Regions from separate parts of the Arthrobacter sp. SLBN-83 genome, predicted to be linked through region 1. Evidence: riboswitches for the same ligand, from Rfam matches in the RefSeq annotation. Region 1 holds a riboswitch; each other region holds the start of a gene.
What was found. A riboswitch is a leader RNA that binds a small molecule or an ion and turns the genes downstream of it on or off. The one in region 1 is predicted to bind S-adenosylmethionine.

Region 1 (5,153 bases):
CGCTTTGGGCTGGCCGGGCCGGGAAATTTTGGCGGAAGCCATCGAAAAATCCTCACTGCCGGCCGCGGTCCTGGGAGGCGCCGGGCCGGTTGCCTCTTATCTGGTCTACGGGTAAAGTCTACAGTGTAGACAAGCGGTGAGAGCGCTGTCACCCCTCAGCCTTAGCTGGGGATGCACTATATAACCCCGATCGCCCCGTGCAGGGGATCGTGGTTTGCTGTTGTAGCCACACGGCAGCGCCGAGCACTTAGCGAAGGGAGCCGTCATGGCTAACTCGCAGTTCGATCTGTTCCTCCACGAAGCAACCTATTCCGACCATGTATCCGATTCCAGCCTGAACCGCGACCGCCTTTACGGGCTGTACACCAGCTGGTGCGTGATCAATCAGCAGCCGCTCGGAAGCGAATCCACTTTTTGGTCAGCCATGAAACACAGGATCAACCCCGGGCACAACGGACTCCGCATGAAGGGCCCAGCCGCCGCAGACTATATCCTCGCCAGCTATCCGGGGCTTGTCTAACGTCCTTGGGTCCATCCGGGCACGGGCAACCCGCCTGCTCATGAACAAAGACATGCTGTGGCACTTCGGTGCCACGGCATTTTTCATGCCCTGGGCCATCACGGGAAACTCAGCGGTTGCACCCGCAGGCCCTGTCCGGACTAGGTGGGAATGATCCGGAAGAGGAACCTGGTGCGCACCATCACCCACAGCAGCGCCAGGACCACGGCGTAGGCCGCGGTGTTGAGGAAGATGCTTTGCTGCTGCAGCGCCGGAATATTGGCTACGACGGCGATCAGCAGCACATGCATGATGAACACGTACAGCGTGGCCCGGCCCAGCGGGATCAGGAACCAGCCAAGGGCCCGCTGCACCGGCTTCCAGTAGGCGCTGAGGAATGCGTAGGCCGCCACCACCAAAACCATGACATTGAGCAGGCGGCCGGGAGCCAGGTATGTGCGGCCAAAGAGTGCGTCGTACATGCTGCGGTATGCCGCGTCCGGCATGAGCGCCAGGCGGACGTCGTAGTTGTTGGCCAGGTAGGGATTCCCCCAGGACAGGAAGGCCAGCGCGAACGCCGCCGCGGTGCAGGCAATCACCACCCAGGTGTGCCTGGACAGCCAGGCAACGATGGCACGGCGGTAGTAGCCGGCAACCAACCCCAGCACAAACAGCACCTGCCACACCAGCAAGGGGAAGGAATCCTCGAACTGCGACGGCAGGACGCGGAACCTGGTCACTGTACCCACCGCGTATACGGCCAGGGTCACCGCCAACACCCAGACCGCCTTTCCACGGTTCAGCGCCGCCAGGATGAGCGGGCTGACGAGCAAAAGCACCACGTAGAGGCCCATGACGTTGAACTGCCACGGCCCGAACTGCAGCAGGATGATGGCCGGCAGCACCTGGGGCGGCACGGGGAACTGGAACAGCGAGGACATGCCCGCATAGAGGTCGTAGGTCCGGCCGGCACCATTGTGCCCGGCACCCCCGGTCCCCTGGTCCACGAACGTGGTCAGCGCCTCGGTGTGGAAGAACGGGAGCAGGGACAGCAGGAAGACGCCGATCAGCACGGCGAGCGCCGTCAGGTAGAGCTTGCCTGCGCGGCGTGACGTGAGGTCCACAACCCGCCCGAAGTCCTCCTTGGCTTTGGGCCCGTACACCATGCCCACCACCAGGCCGGAGAACAGGACGAACAGCTCTGCGCCTGACACAAAGCCCACGGCCTCCTGCGTGAGCAGCTGGAACAGCGAGGCCATACCCAGGTGGTTGACCACCACAAAGACGATGGCCATCCCGCGCAACAGGTCAACGCGCGAGTCCCTGGTGGAAGGGTCCTGGTAGCTCCAGGCCGTGGCTGCGGTGATCCTGCGCGGAACCTGCCACAGGGCCACCAGGAGGATGGCCATGGCGGCGGCAACAGTCCAGGCAGCAGGCCCGGAGAGGGTGTTGGCGCGGACATAGGTGGTGGGTGCCGCATCGGTGACAGGGCCGGTCACCATCGGCGAGGCCTTCAGCCGGTCCGCCGCCGCTTTGGCAATCTCCGGGCTTCCAGTGAGCAGCCAGCTGATGCTCGCCACACCGGTGTCCCTGGTACTGGTGCGCTCATCCCACACGACGGCGGCCGTGCGTGCGAACTCCGGGGAGGTGGCAGTTGCCACCACCTGGTCCCACCAGCCGGTTTTGATGTCGACTTCGGGCGCCCCGCCGGTTGACGGGCTGTAAAACGCCGAGGTCTGCAGGAGGAAGGGCTTCCGGTGCCCCTCGGCGTAGGTGCCATAGAAGTTTTCGCCACCGGACGCCGTCAGCATCTCCTGGAGCTCGCCGGCGCGGGGCACAGTGTTGACGGCGGCCCCGCCGGCCGTGTCGTCATGGTAGGCGGACAGACCCACCCAGTCCACGGCGTCGTCGCCGGGGTAGTACGGTGCGTAGGCGCTGTCACTTCCGTTCCAGGTCCCGTCCCCGTTCGTGTCCAGCAAGGCGAACCCCTCGCTTCCCGGCTGCGGCGCATTCCGGTTCCGGTCAAAGGGGTAGTCCTTGCCCAGGTAAGGTGCCCACACCATGGCGACCCGGCCGCCGTCGTCCTTCTTGAATGCCTTGGACACCGCCTGGAAAGCCTGCCGGTAGGCGGCGGGCTGCTGGCCCCAGCCCACCCAGCTGGTGTTCATGTCAGGAGCGAACCGGACCAGCAACTGCCCCTTGAACCCGGAGGTGAGGACCTGCACCTGCTGGGCGAAGGCTTCGGCCTCGCTGGTGCCGAGCTGGTCCAGCGGCACCGACGGCTTCACCGTGAGCAGGGCATGTGCACCTTTGGCTGCGGCCTGCTGCAGGAAGCCGTCGATGTCGTTCCGTTCCGAATCGCGGAAAGGAAAGGTGATGTCGTGGCCGAAGACGGCGGGGCTGGCGCCCAGCCGGTCGCTGAAGCCTGCGGCGGTGTCCTCGCCCCACTCAAGCACAGCACCCAGCCACGGCTTGCCCTTGTCCGGTTCCGCCGGGGCCGCCTGCGCCGGACCTGCCGGCGCCAGCACGGCCAGGAAGGCGATAACGATGGTTGCCAGATAGGCGACGGCGGAACGCGTACGGTTCCGCCACTTGGCGTGGTGGTGCGATGTGACTGCCCGCATGTTGCAAGGACCCCCCGGTACTCATTGCTGTGGAGACGGGGCTGCGCCCCCGGTAAGACTTTATCGGGCGGGCGGCCTTCGCGTGTCGCCTGGGCGCCCGGCGAATTACGGAACGTGACGACGGCGGCCGTGCGGCTTGGGAGGAGAGGTGTTACGTTTTTGGGGAGTAATGAGTACCGGCGCCAAGCCCTGACTGGCCGGTCGGCAACCCTCCCTTTCGCGGCGGGGTGCCTCAGGTGAATACTCGGCATATCGACCCATTCGAGCTGCAAGCGTGAGAGAAGGAGATCCGTCGTGTCCGACGCACCCGCCCCTGATGAGAGACTGTCCTACCGCCTGATTACCGGCGCGGACAACCGTGAATTCTGCGAGCGGATCTCCGCTGCACTCGCCGACGGGTACGTGCTGCACGGCAGTCCCGCAGCCACCTTCAACGGCACCACCGTCATCGTGGCGCAGGCCATCGTCCTTCCGGCCGCCATCGCCTCGGCGGATGCCGCCGTGGCCACTGCCGTGGACGAGCTTGAGGGCGAGTTCGACGGCGAGGGCCACGCATGAGCTACGCCGGAGACCTGACGCCGCAGGAAGCCTGGACCAAGCTGGAGCAGGGTGCCGTCCTGGTGGATGTCCGCACCGAGGGCGAATGGGCCCACATCGGCATCCCTGACACCAAGGCCACGGACAACGACCCCCTGTTCATCCAGTGGACCTTCCCCGGCGGTATCCCCAACCCGGACTTCATCAAGGACCTGACGGACCAGGCACCGGAGGACCCGCACACGGAACTGGTGTTCCTGTGCCGCTCCGGCAAGCGCTCCATCGCTGCGGCCACCGCCGCCACCCAGGCAGGTTTTACCGCCTACAGCGTCCTTGAGGGCTTCGAGGGCGATCCCGACCGCTTCGGCGAGCGGACCGTCAATGGCTGGAAGAACCGCGGCCTGCCCACCAACCTCGGAAAGAACTAAGTGAGCTTCAACCAAGACGCCCCCGGCTGGAACCCTGATACGCAGGCCGTCCGCGGCGGGCTGGACCGCAGCAACTTCCAGGAAACGTCGGAGGCCATCTTCCTCAACTCCGGCTTCGTCTACGAATCCGCGGCGGCCGCCGAACGTGCATTTACCGGCGAAGACGAGCGCTTTGTCTACTCCCGCTACGGCAACCCGTCCGTGGCCACCTTCCAGGAACGGCTCCGGCTGCTGGAAGGCACCGAAGCATGCTTCGCGACGGCCTCTGGCATGTCCGCGGTGTTCACGGCCCTGGGTGCCCTGCTGGCAGCGGGCGACCGGGTGGTGGCCGCACGCTCGCTGTTCGGTTCCTGCTTCGTGGTCCTGAACGAGATCCTGCCCCGGTGGGGTGTGGAGACGGTGTTCGTGGACGGCCCGGACCTGGACCAGTGGCGCGAAGCGCTCTCCAAGCCCACCACGGCCGTCTTCTTCGAATCCCCGTCCAACCCCATGCAGGAAATCGTGGACATCGCCGCGGTCAGCGAACTGGCGCACGCCGCCGGGGCCACCGTAGTGGCAGACAATGTCTTTGCCACTCCCCTGCTGCAGCGCTGCGGTGATCTTGGGGCGGACGTCATCGTCTACTCGGGCACCAAGCACATCGACGGCCAGGGCCGGGTGATGGGCGGTGCCATCCTGGGCACCAAGGAGTTCATCGAGGGCCCCGTGAAGCAGCTGATGCGCCACACCGGCCCCGCACTTTCCCCGTTCAACGCCTGGGTGCTGACCAAGGGCCTGGAAACCATGGGCCTGCGCGTCAACCACTCCTCCGCCACGGCCCTCCGGCTTGCCGAGTGGCTGGAGGAGCAGCCGGCCGTGAGCTGGGTGAAGTATCCGCTGCTGAAGTCGCACCCGCAGTATGGGCTGGCGGCGAAGCAGATGAGCGCCGGCGGGACGGTCCTTACCTTGGAGCTTGCTCCTTCGGGTGGGCGCTCCGGCAAGGAGGCTGCCTTCGCGCTGCTGGACGGGCTGCGGATCATCGACATCTCCAACAACCTGGGCGATTCCAAGTCCCTGATCACCCAT
Region 2 (5,153 bases), 870 kb from region 1:
AGGTTGCCAAGAACTACGACGTGAACATCGCCCTGCACACGGACCACTGCCCCAAGGACAAGCTGGACGGCTTCGTCCTGCCGCTGCTCGAGGCTTCCGAGGCCGAGGTCAAGGCCGGCCGCAACCCGCTGTTCAACTCGCACATGTGGGACGGCTCCGCGGAGACCCTGCAGGAGAACCTGCGCATCGCCCGCGACCTGCTCCAGCGCACCGCTGCTGCCAAGATGATCCTCGAGGTGGAGATCGGCACCGTCGGCGGTGAAGAGGACGGCGTGGAGAACGCCATCAACGACAAGCTGTACACCACGGTTGAGGACGCCCTGGCCACCATCGACGCCCTGGGCGCCGGCGAGAACGGCCGCTACATCACCGCCCTGACCTTCGGCAACGTCCACGGCGTCTACAAGCCCGGTGGGGTCAAGCTCCGCCCGGAGATCCTCAAGGACATCCAGGCCCAGGTGGGCGCCAAGATCGGCAAGGAAAACCCGTTCGACCTGGTGTTCCACGGCGGCTCCGGCTCCTCCGACCAGGAAATCGCTGACGCCGTCTCCTACGGCGTGATCAAGATGAACATCGACACCGACACCCAGTACGCCTACACGCGTCCCGTGGCGGACCACATGTTCAAGAACTACGACGGCGTCCTGAAGGTGGACGGCGAAGTGGGCAACAAGAAGACCTACGATCCCCGCGTCTGGGGCGCCTCCGCCGAAGCCGGCCTGGCAGCCCGCGTGGTGGAAGCCACCAAGCAGCTCGGTTCGGCCGGAAAGACCTTCTAGATGTCGGACGAGTTCCGCCGGAACCTGATGGGGCCGGAGCCCACGCTCCTGCCCGCCGAGACCGAGGTCAACGCACAGCTGGAGGCCGGGCACGAAGCACTGGACCTCGTTGAAAAGCACCCCACCTCCTCATTGCTCTGGGCCATCCTGGCCGAGGAAGCATGGTCGGAAGGGCGCACCATCGACTCCTACGCCTACTCACGGGTGGGCTACCACCGGGGCTTGGACGCGCTGCGCCGCAACGGCTGGCGCGGCGTGGGACCCATCCCATGGGAGCACGCGCCCAACCGCGGGTTCCTGCGGGCGCTCTACTCCCTGGGGCGGGCGTCCTCGGCCATTGGCGAGGCGGACGAGCCGGAACGGATCGAGAAGTTCCTCAACGACTCGGATCCCAAGGCGAAAGCGGCCATCGAGGGCAAGTGAAGCGCCACGTGCTTAAATGACGACGGCGGGTGGTGACTTTCAGGTGAAAGTCACCACCCGCCGTCGCGCGTTGGTCCGCTAGGCCTTCCGGGCGATGCCGGTGCGGGCCATGGCGTCTGCGTAGGCCGTGCGCATGTCCTCGAGGAACTCCTCCTGGCGTGCAGGGGAACCGGCGAACGCGCGGCCGCTCAGCGAGCGGACCTTGTAGGTCTTCAGGCCGCGGCGCCACAGCAGGGGGACCTCGGTCTTCAAAAGCAGGTTTGCCAGGCGGTTGGCTTCAGTGCCGTGCGCCACGATGACCGATGCACGCGGCACCAGGGCCAGGAACTTCAGCAGGGGCTTCAGGCCGGCCTGGACCTGGTCCGGGGTGAACTTGCCGTTGGCTTCGCCGGGGACGTGCCACGGGTGGACGTTCCACGGCATCACGAACTCGGGGCGCAGTCCCAGCTTCCACTGGATGCCCAGCATACGGGTGGCGGCGTCCTGGTCTCCGGCGGTGATGAAACCGGAGGGATCTGCCTCGCCGATGTTGGAGTAGAGGCTGATAATGCGGCATTCCTCGACGTCGTGCATGGGGTCGACGTAGGGGACCACAGTTCCGGGCTTGGCCTCCTGCAGGGAATCGCACAGTTCGTTGACGGCTGCAACGCTCGGTTCGTAGCGGCGGCTCATGAGCTGTTCGTGGAAAGTTTCGGGGGCCAGGGCTGTCATGAAGTGCTGGTTCTCCTGCGGGGATTGGCGTTGCTGCCGCGGCCGGATGAGGGCGCGGGGAGGCGCGACGCATCAGCAGCGGTTGGTTGGGGTGGGCCGGACCTCGCCGGCCTGCTCCAGTTTAGCAAGCCCCCGGAAGCGAAACGCCGGCTGCCCCATTCCGGTGACGGAAGGAACAGCCGGCGCGGCGGCACGGCCGGCCGTTTACCAGAGGCGCTTGGTGGCGCGGCGGGCGCCCTCGCCCAGTGCTTCCAGCTTGGCAAAGGCTATCTGCGGGTGGACCCTGCCGCCCAGGCCGCAGTCGGTGGAGGCGATAACATTTTCCCTGCCCACGACGTCGGCAAAGCGGACAATGCGGTCCGCCACCAGGTCCGGGTGCTCCACCACGTTCGTGGCATGCGAGACTACCCCGGGGATGATGACCTTGCCCTCCGGGAGTTTGGTGTCCTCCCAGACCCGCCACTCGTGTTCGTGGCGGACGTTCGCGGCCTCAAAGGAGTAGGCGCCGGCATTGACCTGCAGCACCGACCCGATGATGTCCGCGAACGGGATGTCCGTGGTGTGCGGGCCGTGCCAGGAGCCCCAGCAGACGTGCAACCGGATCTGTTCCTGGGGAAGATCCCGGAGGGCCCAGTTGGTGGCTTCGACACGCAGCTGGATGAACTTCAGGTAGTCCTCCAGGGAGGGCTCGGGGTTGATCTGGTCCCAGCTCTCGGCCAGTGACGGATCATCGAGCTGCACGGTGAGGCCGGCATCGATGATCGCCTTGTATTCCTCCCGCATGGCGTCGGCGCAGGCGTAGACCAGTTCCTCGTCTGACTTGTAGTACTCGTTGGCCACCCTTGCGCAGGAGCCGGGGGAGAGCGAGGCCACGAAACCGTCGGAGAGGCCCGCGGCAGCCAACCCCGTCTTCAGGTTCCTGATGTCCGACGCCACCAGGTCCTGGCCCGTGTAGGTCAGGGGGCCGGCGATCTTGGGCTGGGCAACGCTCTTGCGGTGGGTGAGGATGCCCGAGGAGGGATCGTTGTACGCCTCGTTGAACGCCTGCCGGTCCCGCCGGTCCGGGAAGGAGGTCAGGACGATGTGGCCCGGCGAGGAGCGGTGCACCTGCGAGTCGGCCCAGCGGTCAACATTGGTCGGCTCCAGGCCGCCGAGTCGGGAGAACGAGTAGTTCCACCAGGCGCCGTAGTCCACGGAACTGGACATGGTGTGGCCGTATTCGCCGTCGTTGGGGATGTCGATGCCCAGGTCTTTTTGGCGCCGGACGATGTCCACCACCGAAGCCTCCAGGAGCTCAAGGAATTCGGGGGAGATGCCGTCGGCTTCCTTGGCGGCGTTGGCGGCAATGAGTTCCGGGGTTCGGGGCAAGGACCCGGCGTGGGTTACGCGGATGTGGTCAGTGTTCAGGGACATGCTGGAATCTCTCTTTCCATCGGTCCTGGCAGTAGCACCTTCGGGCAGCAACAAATCTGCTGATCCGTGGTTGCTGCGGCGTCATCGAGCCAGGTCTCTCGGCCGCTCCGGATGGTTCCCTCTCACTTAAATCGAGAAGCCCGCGTCCGGGCAAGTCCTGCACGCTTTATTTCGGCGGCTTCCCTTGGCGCCCAAAATAATCATCCATCGAGCGGCTCCTTGTGCCTTACAGAATTCGTCCAGCGTATTGACAGACTTTGTCCAGCTTGGTTGGCTCTTGTCACAGCCAAATGAGGGAAATGACGGCTGGCTGCCCCACTCGCATGCACCACATCACACTCAAAGAAGAGGTACCGCAGCGTGAACAAATCCCTGCAAACCTTCAGGAACCTTGCCCTTTCCGGGGCCCTGGCGCTCGCTGTCGTGGCGGGACCGGCACCGCTGGCAAACGCGGTGGGCGAAGGACCCGGCTATGACGGCAATGGCCAGATCACTACAACGAAACTGGCCACCTATGACCAGATGGTTTCCTTCCTGAAGGACCAGGACGCCAAGCAGCCGGCCATGGAACTGGAAGTCATCGGCCGGACCGTGAAGGGCCGCGACATCCACCTGGTCAAGTACATTTCCGATCCGGCCAAGCCCACCATCCTTTACCTGACCCAGCAGCACGGCAACGAGCAGCTCACCACCGAGGGTGCCATGGAGGTCATCAAGCACCTGGGTACCGGCAAATCGGCGGACATCCTCAAGGGCGTGAACATCCTGGTGCTGCCAATGCTCAACGCCGATGGCGCCATGGGGGACGTGAACTTCTCCCTGGACAACTACCTCGCCAAGGGGGACCGGCACCTCACCCGCTACAACGCGGAGGGCGTGGACCTGAACCGCGACCACGTGGCCAAGGTCCAGCCGGAAACCCAGGCGCTGCACAACAACGTGATGCGCAAGTACCGGATCGACTACATGATTGACCTGCACCACCAGGGCACCCGTGCTGAGCGTGACGGCAAGCTGGTCTCCGGCTCCATCCTGTACCCCACCACCCCCAACGCAGATCCCGCCGTCGTCGAAAAGTCGAAGCAGCTGGGTGCCGTGGTCTTCAATAACGTCGACTCCACCGGCTGGGGCCACCTGGGCAAGTACCAGGGCGGCAGCGCCGAAACCATCAGCCGCAACGGCATCTCCGTGGAATACGGCATCGCCACCTTGCTCTTCGAGATGCGCGGCATGTCCGACCACTACCTGGACGGCTACGCGCTGGGCCAGCGCAGCAACGGCTACCTGATCAAGCAGACGGTCACCACGCTGACGTCCACCGCCGCCGCCATTGCGGACGGTTCCATTGCCGACGCCGACACCTCCTTCTGGGACACGCTCGCCGAGCAGACGTCCCGGCCCGCAGGGGAGGCGGAGGACGAGTAGCAGCACCGGCGCGCCGCGGCGGTTCTGACCAGGGCCGCCGCGGCCCTTCCCGCATAAGGGGCCGCGGCGGGCCAACAATGGACAAAGTGCCCCATCGGCTAAACTTGGGTGGTAAGAGCCCCGGGACTCTTCTTTCGCCGTGCCGTGCTGCGGCCGCGTGAAGGCCGGTATGTTCGGGGCATTCTCATGAACGGCGCTGCATGGGCCCGCCACCTCGTGGCAAACCCGGGCAGCCCGAACGAATGGGGGAGGATCCCATGCCAGCAATTGTGATCGTAGGAGCCCAGTGGGGCGACGAAGGAAAAGGCAAGGCCACCGACCTGCTGGGTGGCCGTGTTGACTACGTCGTCAAGCCCAACGGCGGCAACAACGCCGGGCACACCGTCGTCGTGGGCGGTGAAA
Region 3 (5,153 bases), 1.3 Mb from region 1:
CGAGGCGTCCCTCACCAGGATCGACTGCGGGCTGGCCGGCACCGTCATGCGGTTCGTTCCGCCACTGGCGGCGCTCCGCAACGGAACCAGTGTCTTCGACGGTGATCCGCACGCCCGCAAGCGGCCTATGGGGACCATCATCGAGGCCCTGAAAGCTCTGGGTGTTGCCGTTGCCTCCGAAGACGGCTCCGCACCGTCATCGCTCCCGTTCACCGTGGAAGGCAAGGGCTCGGTCCGGGGCGGCCATCTGGTGATTGACGCCAGCGCATCGTCGCAGTTCGTTTCCGCCCTCCTCCTGGTGGGGGCGAGGTTCGACGAGGGCCTGCACCTGGAGCACGTGGGGAAGCCGGTGCCCAGCCTGGACCACATCAACATGACCGTGGCTGTCCTGCGCGGTGCGGGCGTCTCGGTGGACAACTCCGTTCCCAATCATTGGGTGGTGGCGCCCGGGCCGATCCGCGCCTTCGACCAGCGGATCGAGCAGGACCTTTCCAACGCCGGTCCGTTCCTGGCAGCCGCGCTGGCTTCGAAGGGTACGGTGCGGATTCCCAACTGGCCGGCGGAGACCCAGCAGGTGGGAGACCTGTGGCGCGACATCCTCGCGAAAATGGGCGCAGACGTTACCCTGGCCGACGGGGTCCTGACCGTCACCGGCGGCGAGGAGATCAAGGGCGGCACCTTCGCCGACACCAGCGAGCTTGCGCCTACGGTGGCAGCCCTGTGTGCGCTGGCCACCGGCCCCTCCCGGCTCACCGGGATCGCCCACCTGCGCGGACACGAGACGGACCGGCTCGCGGCCCTGGTGACGGAAATCAACCGGCTTGGCGGAGACGCAGAGGAAACCAGCGACGGCCTGGTGATCCGTCCCGCCCGACTGCATGCCGGCGTCGTCCGCAGTTATGCTGACCACCGCATGGCCACTGCCGGCGCCATCCTGGGCCTGGCGGTGGAGGGGGTGCAGGTGGAGGACATTGCCACCACCGCCAAGACCATGCCTGATTTCCCCCAGCTATGGGCAGGCATGCTGGCCCAGGACGCCGCGGCGGCATCCGGACCGGAGGAGCCCAGCGGTGGCGCGGCGCACTGACTCCTGGGACGAATCCGACGTCCGAATCCGGCCGAACAAGAAGGGTTCCAGGCCCCGCACCAAGGACCGGCCCAGCCACGACGACGCCGTCACCGGACGGATCATCACCGTGGACCGCGGCCGGTACACGGCAGTGGTGGGTGAGGACTCGAAGAACGAACGAGTGGTGATTGCGGCACGCGCCCGCGAACTTCGCCGCTCGCCGGTGGTTGCCGGCGACTTTGTCTCGCTTGTGGGAGACGTGTCGGGAGCGCCGGACACGCTGGCCCGCCTGGTGAAGATCCAGGACCGCAAAACGCTCCTGCGCCGCAGCGCCGACGACACAGACCCGATCGAACGTGCCGTGGTGGCCAACGCGGACCAGCTGGTGATCGTGGTGGCGGCGGCCAACCCTGAGCCGCGGACCGGATTCATCGATCGTGCCCTGGTGGCCGCGTACGACGCCGGCATCGAACCGATCCTGCTGGTCACCAAGGCCGACGTCAAGGACCCCGCGGAACTGTTGTCCAACTACACCCACCTGGACTTCCCGGTGATCATCAGCCGGACGGCTGACGCCCAGGCCTCGGGCATCGATGCGCGCTCCGACGACGGCCTTTCGGCCCGGTTGGACAGCGCCGCCGTGGCCGAGCTTCGCGCGCACCTGGACGGCCAGGTCACGGTCATGCTCGGACATTCGGGCGTGGGCAAGTCCACCATGGTCAACGCGTTGACCGGGGCCGAGCGGGCCACCGGCGGAGTCAACGCGGTGACCGGCCGGGGCCGGCATACATCGTCGTCGGCCCTGGCGCTGCGCCTGGCGGACGCGCCGGCCGGCAGCTGGATCATCGATACCCCGGGCATCAGATCCTTCGGTTTGGCCCACGTGGACCCTGACCGGATCCTGCGCTCTTTCCCGGACCTCTCCCCCGGCATCGAGAACTGCGAACGGGGCTGCAAGCACACGGCAACTGCAGTGGACTGCGGCCTCGACGACTGGGTGGCGGACGGACACGCAGGTCCCACTGGTCCCGCACGGCTCGCCTCGCTGCGGCGGCTGCTCGGCACGGATCCAAGGATGGAAGCACAGGAAACCAAAGAGCTCGGCAGCGTCAACTGACGCGTTCTCCCCGGAAGAAGCATGGGCAGACGGTAGTTTGGAACCATGATCCAACCCGCTTCGAGCTACAACGATGACCTGCGCCTGGCACATGTCCTGGCCGACTCCGTGGATGACCAGACCATGAGCCGCTTCAAGGCCCTGGACCTCCACGTTGAGACCAAGCCGGACCTGACCCCGGTCACCGATGCGGACAAGGCCGCCGAGGAAGCGATCCGCGGGCAGCTCTCACGTTCCCGCCCCCGTGACGCGGTCCTGGGCGAAGAGTTCGGCAGCACGGGCCACGGTTCGCGGCGCTGGATCATCGACCCCATTGACGGGACCAAGAACTTTGTCCGCGGCGTTCCGGTCTGGGCTACCCTGATCGCCCTCGTTGACGAGGGCGAGCCGGTGGTGGGCGTGGTCAGCGCCCCGGCCCTGGGCAAGCGCTGGTGGGCGGCAAAAGGGATGGGCGCGTACATGGGCAGGTCGCTGGCGGCTGCCACCCGGCTCCGCGTCTCCAACGTCTCCAGCCTCGCCGATGCCTCCCTCTCCTACTCCAGCCTCACTGGATGGAAGGAACGGGGAAACCTCGACGAGTTCCTGGGCCTCACCGAGGACGTGTGGCGGACCCGCGCCTATGGGGATTTTTGGTCGTACTGCATGGTGGCCGAGGGCTCCGTGGACATCGCCTGCGAACCGGAACTGAACCTTTACGACATGGCCGCCCTGGTGCCGATCGTGGTGGAGGCCGGCGGCCGTTTCACGTCTTTGGAAGGCGAGGACGGCCCCTTTGGCGGGAACGCCCTGGCCACCAACTCCATCCTGCACTCGGAGGTGCTGCACCGCCTGAACCCTTACCTGGACGATTTGCTGTAACAGTTGACGTTCCAGTGGGAAAACGAATAAAGCGACGACGGACACCTTCCAAAGGAGGTGTCCGCCGTCGTTTATTCGGCGGCGCGTAACAAAGGGCTTAACAATCGTTGCTGGTTCAGTCTTGGCCGCCGCATGTCCTACGCTTTTATCCAGGTCACGAGTGCCAGCGCTAAACCCCGGTTTGCTGGCCGGCAACCCTCCATTCGCGGTGGGGTGCCCCGGGTGACGACCAGGCCGGTCCGGAGCGGATGCGGCAAGCGCGGATTCCACTTTGCCGGAGTCCTGTATTCAAGTGAGGTCTCTGTGACAACTGCCACCGTCTCCCCCCAGCCCGCCATCACCGAAGCCACCGTTGCTGCTGAACGCCACGCAATACGGCCCCTCGCGGCGGTCACCGGCGCGGAAATCCAGGCGCCGCTCATCACCGGCGGCCACGTGCGGTACGCGAACCTTGACTATGGCGCCTCCGCCCCCGCGCTCTCCGTGGTGTCCGCCTACCTGAACGAGATCCTGCCCTACTACGCAAGCGTCCACCGCGGGGCAGGGTACGCCTCCCAGATCAGCACCTCGGTTTACGAGAACGCGCGCAGCATTGTCCGCGATTTCGTCGGGGGCCGCCCGGACGACTCGGTCATCTTCACCCGCAACACCACGGACTCGCTGAACCTCCTGGCAGGTTGCCTTCCCATCAGCGATGGCCGGCCCGCCGGCGATGTGCTCTACCTGGACATCGAACACCACGCCAACCTGCTGCCCTGGCAGGGCGTACCGCACCGGAGCATCGTCGCCGCGGACACGCTCACCGGCACCCTCGACGCTGTCCGCGCCGAGCTGGAGCAGGGCGGGGTCAGCCTGCTGGCAGTCACCGGCGCATCAAACGTCACCGGCGAGATCCTTCCCATCCGGGCCCTGGCCACGCTGGCCCACCAGCACGGTGCACGGATCGTAGTGGATGCGGCGCAGCTGGCACCGCACCGCCGGGTGGACATCAGCGACGACGGCATAGATTACCTCGCGTTTTCCGGCCACAAGCTGTACGCACCGTTCGGCGCCGGTGTCCTGGTGGGACGCCCTGACTGGCTGGACGCGGGCGTCCCCCACCTTGCCGGCGGCGGCGCGGTAAAGGAAGCAAAGCTCGACGGCGTCAGCTGGGCCACCGGCCCTGCCCGCCATGAGGGGGGCTCACCGAACGTCCTCGGAGCCGCCACCCTGGCCCGCGCCACGCAGGTGATCGCGGCGCTGGACCAGGACCGGTGGCATGCCCACGAATCCGCCATCCGTTCCTTCCTGGTGGAGGGACTGAAGGACATTGACGGCGTCACGGTCCACCAGATCTTCAAGGACAGCAACCCGGAAACGGACACCATCGGCGTGGTCAACTTCTCCGTGGAGGGCTACGACGCGGGGCTGGTGGCGGCCTACCTCGCCGCCGAGCACGGCGTGGGCCTGCGCGATGGACGCTTTTGCGCCCATCCCCTTCTGAAGCGCCTTGGCCTGCCGTCCGGCTCGCTTCGGGCAAGCTTCGGCGTCGGATCACGGCTGGAGGATGCCGAACGCCTCCTCACGGGCATCCGCTCGCTGCGCAGCGAAGGGCTGGGCTGGGACTACGTGGTGGACGCCGGCCGGTGGGTGCCCGCCAACGATGCCCGCACCTACCCGCACTGGGCACCGAACACCCCGGGGACGGCCGGCGCAGCGCCCTGCATCGACGACTAGGCAGTTCCAGGGAAGGGGTGCACCCTTCCAGCAGCAACCGGCGACCGTCCGTGCGGTAAATTCAAAGGGAGATCACTGGCAGCACAGAAGGAGGCCACGCGTGGTTCGGGGTGGCCCCAGGCTCGATCACGGGCGGCGCCGGGAGCTCGGGCAGAGCTTCCAGGACGGCGGCAGGCACTACCATCGCATCCGCCCGGGATACCCGGAGGAATCGGTCCGCTGGCTGGTGCCCACCGATGCCAAGGACGCGCTGGACGTCGGCGCGGGGACCGGAAAGTTCACCTCGTTGCTGCTGGACCTGGGACTGGACGTCACCGCCGTCGACCCCTCCGCGGACATGCTTGCCCAGCTGACGGCCCACTGCCCGGGCGCCAGGGCTGTGGTGGGAACCGC
Region 4 (5,153 bases), 2.7 Mb from region 1:
TTTGGATGTCCAACGGTTGGTCCTTCGAAACCCGCCAGATCCACGCCGGCCAGGAAGTGGACAGTGCCGCGGGAGCCCGTGCGCTGCCCATCTACCAGACCACATCCTTCGTGTTCCCTACGGCCGAGAGCGCAGCAAACCGCTTCGCACTGTCCGAGCTCGCGCCCATCTACACCCGCATCGGCAACCCGACGCAGGACGCCGTGGAACAGCGGATCGCCAGCCTTGAAGGTGGCCTCGCTGCGCTGCTGCTGAGCTCCGGCCAGGCCGCCGAAACATTCGCGGTGCTCAACATCGCCGAGGCAGGGGACCATATCGTGGCCAGCCCCAGCCTCTACGGCGGTACCTACAATTTGTTCGCCCACACCCTGAAGAAGTTCGGTATTTCCGTCACGTTCGTGGACGATCCCGACAACCTGGACCAGTGGCGCAACGCCGTCCAGCCCAACACCAAGCTCTTCTTCGGTGAAGTGGTCTCCAACCCGCGCCAGGACGTCCTGGACATCGAGGGCATCTCCGAGGTCGCCCACCAGGCCGGCGTGCCCCTCATCGTGGACAACACCCTCTCCACCCCATACCTGATCCGCCCGCTGGAGTGGGGAGCGGACATCGTGATCCACTCAGCCACTAAATACCTGGGCGGCCACGGTACAGCCATCGCCGGCGTGATCGTCGATTCCGGTAAATTCGATTTCAGCAAGGACCCGGAACGGTTCCCAAGCTTCAACACCCCGGATCCCACCTACAACGGGCTGGTCTACGCCCGGGACCTGGGAGCCGACGGCGCGTTGGGGGCCAACCTCTCCTACATCCTCAAGGCGCGCGTCCAGCTCCTGCGCGACCTGGGCTCGGCGGTCTCGCCTTTCAATGCCTTCCTGATTTCCCAGGGCCTGGAGACATTGAGCCTGCGGGTGGAACGCCACGTGGCCAACGCCACCGAGGTGGCGCGCTGGCTTGAGGCAAGGGACGACGTCGAATCGGTCGCCTACGCCGGGCTGCCATCCAGCCCCTGGTACGAGCGTGGCCGCAAGTACGGCCCCAAGGGTACGGGCGCCGTCGTCGCCTTCAACCTGGCCGGCGGAGCGGAGGCGGGCAAACGCTTCGTCGACGCCCTGGAACTGCACTCCCACGTGGCCAACATCGGCGACGTGCGCTCCCTGGTCATCCACCCGGCGTCGACCACGCACAGCCAGCTCTCGCCCGAGCAGCAGGCGGTGGCCGGGGTGCACCCGGGACTCGTCAGGCTTTCCGTGGGTCTGGAACACATCGACGACATCCTGGCCGACCTGGAAGCAGGCTTCAGGGCTGCGAAAAGCGCCTAGAAGCGTAAAGCACGACGCCGGGCCTCCACTTGGGCGGTAAGGCGGGGCGGGCAGCAAGCCGGGAAGTCATAACCAGTCACACTCTTGGCTTGGACCGGGTGGTGTTTCGTACACTCGATCCAGGTCATGAGTGCCAGTGACAGCCCCGGCTTGCTGGCCGGCAACCCTCCTTCCGCGGTGGGGTGCCCCGGGTGAGGACCTGGCCTGCCGGTCAGACGACGGCAGGCAAGCGCGTAGAAGAGGTCTGCCATGACGGTTACCGTCGCCCCAACCACCATCCCCGAACACGGAATTGTCCGCTACGCCTCCATTGGGGGACTGGAGCTCGAGGCCGGGGGATACCTGCCCGACGTAACGCTGGCCTACGAAACCTGGGGCACCCTCAACGCGGATGCCAGCAACGCCGTCCTGATCGAGCACGCGCTCACCGGCAGCACCCACGTGACCCGCGGTGACACCGACGAAGAAGGCTGGTGGGAACAGCTGGCCGGCCCCGGCGCCCCCGTGGACACCAACCGTTTCTTCGTGGTGTCCATCAACATCGTTGGCGGCTGCTACGGCTCCACCGGCCCCTCCTCGCCCGCCCCCGACGGAGCGCCCTGGGGCTCGCGCTTCCCCCTGGTCACGCTGCGGGACAGCACCGTGGCCGAGGCCCGGCTGGCAGACCAGTTGGGGATCAAGAGCTGGTTCGCGGTCCTTGGCGGCTCCATGGGCGGTGCCCGCGCACTGGAATGGGCGGTGACCTACCCGGAAAGGGTTCAGCGCTGCGCCGTGATCTCCGTGGGTGCGGCGAGCACTGCGGAGCAGATCGCCTTCGCCCAGGCCCAAACCCTGGCCATCCGGCAGGATCAAAACTTCAACGGCGGCGACTACTACGGCGGTCCCTGCCCTGAACAGGGCCTGGCCCTTGCCCGGCGCATCGCCCACATCACGTACAGGTCCGCCGCGGAACTGGAAGGCCGCTTCGGCCGGTCAGCCCAGGCATCCGAGTCGCCCCTGCAGGGCGAAGTGTTGGCAGCCCGCGGCCGCTACCAGGTGGAAAGCTACCTGGACCACCAGGGCAATAAGCTCGTGAAGCGCTTTGACGCCAACAGCTACATCGCCCTGACCGAAGCGCTGATGAGCCATGACGTCTGCCGCGGGCGGGGGACCCTGGCCGAAACCCTGGCCGGTACTACTGCACGCTTCTTCGTGGCCGCCGTCGACTCCGACCGGCTCTACTTCCCAAGCCAGTCGCGGGAGCTTGCGCAGGCGCTGCCCGGCGAGGTGGACGTCCACATCATCCAGGCGCCCATTGGCCACGACGGATTCCTTACCGAGATCGGCCAGCTGGGGCCGCAGCTCCGGAGCAGCTTCCTGGCCTAGTACCACCCAGCAAACCACCAGCAATGTGCATCCCTGCAGATGCCTTCTGCACTAATGGGCGTTGAGGTTGCACGGGCAGGCAGACCATACTCATCGAAGCCGCTTTTCGTGGTGTACATCACACGCGGCTGCCATCGACTGTCCCCATGGTGTCGACGACGACGCCGAAGGAGTTCGCATGAGTACGGAACGCTCCGCCGCAAGGCGCACCGAGGAAACCGACGTCAAGGCATCAGGCCTGAAGAAGGTGGTGACGGCCTCCATGGCCGGCACCGTCGTGGAGTGGTACGAGTTCTTCCTCTACGCATCGGCCGCCACCCTGGTGTTCGGAAAGGCCTTCTTCCCCAACGCCGGGACCGAACTGGACGGCATCATCGCCGCCTTCCTTACCTACGCCGTCGGCTTCGTGGCCCGTCCCATCGGCGGCATCGTCTTTGGCCACTTCGGCGACAAGTTCGGCCGCAAGCAGCTGCTGCAGCTGAGCATCGTCCTGGTGGGAGTCTCCACCTTCCTCATGGGCTGCCTGCCCACATTCGCGCAGATCGGCTACTGGGCTCCGGCGCTGCTGGTCATCCTCCGGTTTGCGCAGGGCTTCGCTGTTGGCGGGGAATGGGGCGGCGCCGTCCTCCTCGTGGCAGAGCACAGCCCCAGCAAGTCCCGCGGGTTCTGGGCCAGCTGGCCGCAGTCAGCGGTGCCCCTGGGCAACCTCCTCGCCACGGCCGTGCTGTTCGTCCTGTCCTCCACCCTGACCCAGGAAGCCTTCCTCGGATGGGGCTGGCGCGTTGCCTTCTGGCTGTCCGCGGTGATCGTCCTGATCGGCTACTACATCCGGACCAAGGTCAACGATGCCCCCATCTTCCTTGAGGCCCGCAAGGAAGTGGACGCCGGCCATAAGGGCTACGGCGTGGCCGAGGTCTTCCGCCGCTACCCGCGCGGGGTCTTCACCGCCATGGGCCTGCGCTTCGCGGAAAACATCCTGTACTACCTGGTGGTGACGTTCTCCATCACCTACCTCAAGACCGTGGTGCAGGCGGACACTACCCGCATCCTCCTCCTGCTGCTCCTGGCCCACGCCGTCCACTTCGCCGTGGTGCCCATGATCGGCAAGCTCTCGGACCGCTTTGGCCGCAAGCCCGTCTACATGGCCGGCGCCGTCATGGGTGCCACGTGGGGCTTCTTTGCCTTCCCGATGATGGACACAAAGAACGACTTCATCATCCTGGCGTCCATCATGATCGGCCTGGTGTTCCACGCCTTTATGTACGCCGGCCAACCTGCCATCATGGCGGAAATGTTCCCCACCCGGATGCGCTACTCCGGCGTCTCCCTGGGCTACCAGGTGACCTCGATAGTTGCCGGCTCCCTGGCCCCCATCATCGCCGCCTCACTTCTGGCCACCTACAAGTCCTCGGTTCCCGTGGCCGTCTACCTGCTCATCGCCTGCGCCATCACCGCCGTCGCGGTCTTCTTCCTGAAGGAGACCCGCGGCGTCTCACTCCACGACGTGGATGCCGCCGACGCCCAGGGCACCGCCGACCTGTTGGCCGCCAGCAAGAAGTAGGGGTCCCATGAAAGCCGCCGTCCTGTACGCAACCGTCCCCGCCACTGGAGACGCCTCCGGTAAACGCAGCTACGCCGACGCCCGGCCACTGCTGGTGCAGGAGCTCCAGCAGCCGGAGCCCCGGGCGGGTGAACTGGGGGTTGCCATCACCTATTCGAGCCTGTGCCACTCCGATCTCTCCGTGGTGGACGGCTCAAGGGTCCGGCCGCTTCCCATGGCCCTGGGCCATGAGGCGGTGGGGCGCGTAGTGTCCGTGGGCCAAGGTGTGGAGGACGTGTCCGTTGGCGACCACGTGGTGTTGGTGTTCGTACCCAGCTGCGGCCATTGCCGGGCCTGCCTGGCCGGCCGGCCCGCGCTTTGCCACCGGGCAGCTGAGGTGAACGGATCCGGTGACCTGCTCCATGGTCCGGCACTGTTGCGGACGCCGGAGGGGGAGCGCATCAACCATCACCTGGGTGTCTCGGCCTTCGCGGATTACGCAGTGGTTGCGCGGGAATCAGTGGTGGTGATTGACGACGACGTCCCGGACACGGTCGCGGCAATGTTTGGTTGCGCCGTGCTCACCGGAATGGGCGCGGTGTTCAACACGGCGGGAGTCAGCCAGGGACAGCACGTGGCAGTGTTCGGCCTGGGCGCGGTGGGCCTTTCCGTCGTCATGGCGGCACGCCTGGCCGGAGCTGCCAGCGTGATTGCCATCGACCCGAACCAGGGAAAACACCAGCTGGCCCGTGATGCCGGTGCCACCGCGGTGGGTACGCCGGACGACGCCGGCCGGCTGATTGGCGAAGCTTCGGGCGACGGAGTGGACGTTGCCATCGAGGCGGTGGGCTCGGCAGGGGTGATCGCGTCCTGCCTGGAGCGGGTCACCCGGGGTGGGGCGGTGGTCTCGGTGGGCCTTCCGCATC

Region 2: linked by a shared signal. The riboswitch ahead of FBY30_RS03735 (cobalamin-independent methionine synthase II family protein) and the one ahead of FBY30_RS07815 (DUF1737 domain-containing protein) in region 1 are both predicted to bind S-adenosylmethionine.
Region 3: linked by a shared signal. The riboswitch ahead of FBY30_RS13905 (aminotransferase class V-fold PLP-dependent enzyme) and the one ahead of FBY30_RS07815 (DUF1737 domain-containing protein) in region 1 are both predicted to bind S-adenosylmethionine.
Region 4: linked by a shared signal. The riboswitch ahead of metX (homoserine O-acetyltransferase MetX) and the one ahead of FBY30_RS07815 (DUF1737 domain-containing protein) in region 1 are both predicted to bind S-adenosylmethionine.

Annotation. Positions count from the first base shown of each region.
Region 1 covers NZ_VFMX01000001.1:1,714,016-1,719,168, reverse strand. Annotated here, with positions in the region: gene FBY30_RS07830 (TetR/AcrR family transcriptional regulator C-terminal domain-containing protein) at 1-42, opposite strand, end outside; gene FBY30_RS07825 (hypothetical protein) at 266-520, shown strand; gene opgC (OpgC domain-containing protein) at 661-3,123, opposite strand; SAM riboswitch class IV at 3,289-3,404, shown strand; gene FBY30_RS07815 (DUF1737 domain-containing protein) at 3,418-3,681, shown strand; gene FBY30_RS07810 (rhodanese-like domain-containing protein) at 3,678-4,088, shown strand; gene FBY30_RS07805 (O-succinylhomoserine sulfhydrylase) at 4,089-5,153, shown strand, end outside.
Region 2 covers NZ_VFMX01000001.1:840,769-845,921, reverse strand. Annotated here, with positions in the region: gene fbaA (class II fructose-bisphosphate aldolase) at 1-779, shown strand, start outside; gene FBY30_RS03745 (DUF3151 domain-containing protein) at 780-1,202, shown strand; gene FBY30_RS03740 (uracil-DNA glycosylase) at 1,281-1,913, opposite strand; gene FBY30_RS03735 (cobalamin-independent methionine synthase II family protein) at 2,118-3,326, opposite strand; SAM riboswitch class I at 3,340-3,444, opposite strand; gene FBY30_RS03730 (M14 family zinc carboxypeptidase) at 3,687-4,751, shown strand; gene FBY30_RS03725 (adenylosuccinate synthase) at 5,009-5,153, shown strand, end outside.
Region 3 covers NZ_VFMX01000001.1:2,974,849-2,980,001, reverse strand. Annotated here, with positions in the region: gene aroA (3-phosphoshikimate 1-carboxyvinyltransferase) at 1-1,087, shown strand, start outside; gene rsgA (ribosome small subunit-dependent GTPase A) at 1,071-2,186, shown strand; gene hisN (histidinol-phosphatase) at 2,232-3,044, shown strand; SAM riboswitch class IV at 3,197-3,310, shown strand; gene FBY30_RS13905 (aminotransferase class V-fold PLP-dependent enzyme) at 3,348-4,760, shown strand; gene FBY30_RS13900 (class I SAM-dependent methyltransferase) at 4,861-5,153, shown strand, end outside.
Region 4 covers NZ_VFMX01000001.1:4,369,985-4,375,137, reverse strand. Annotated here, with positions in the region: gene FBY30_RS20460 (bifunctional o-acetylhomoserine/o-acetylserine sulfhydrylase) at 6-1,322, shown strand; SAM riboswitch class IV at 1,445-1,560, shown strand; gene metX (homoserine O-acetyltransferase MetX) at 1,572-2,687, shown strand; gene FBY30_RS20450 (MFS transporter) at 2,866-4,248, shown strand; gene FBY30_RS20445 (alcohol dehydrogenase catalytic domain-containing protein) at 4,256-5,153, shown strand, end outside.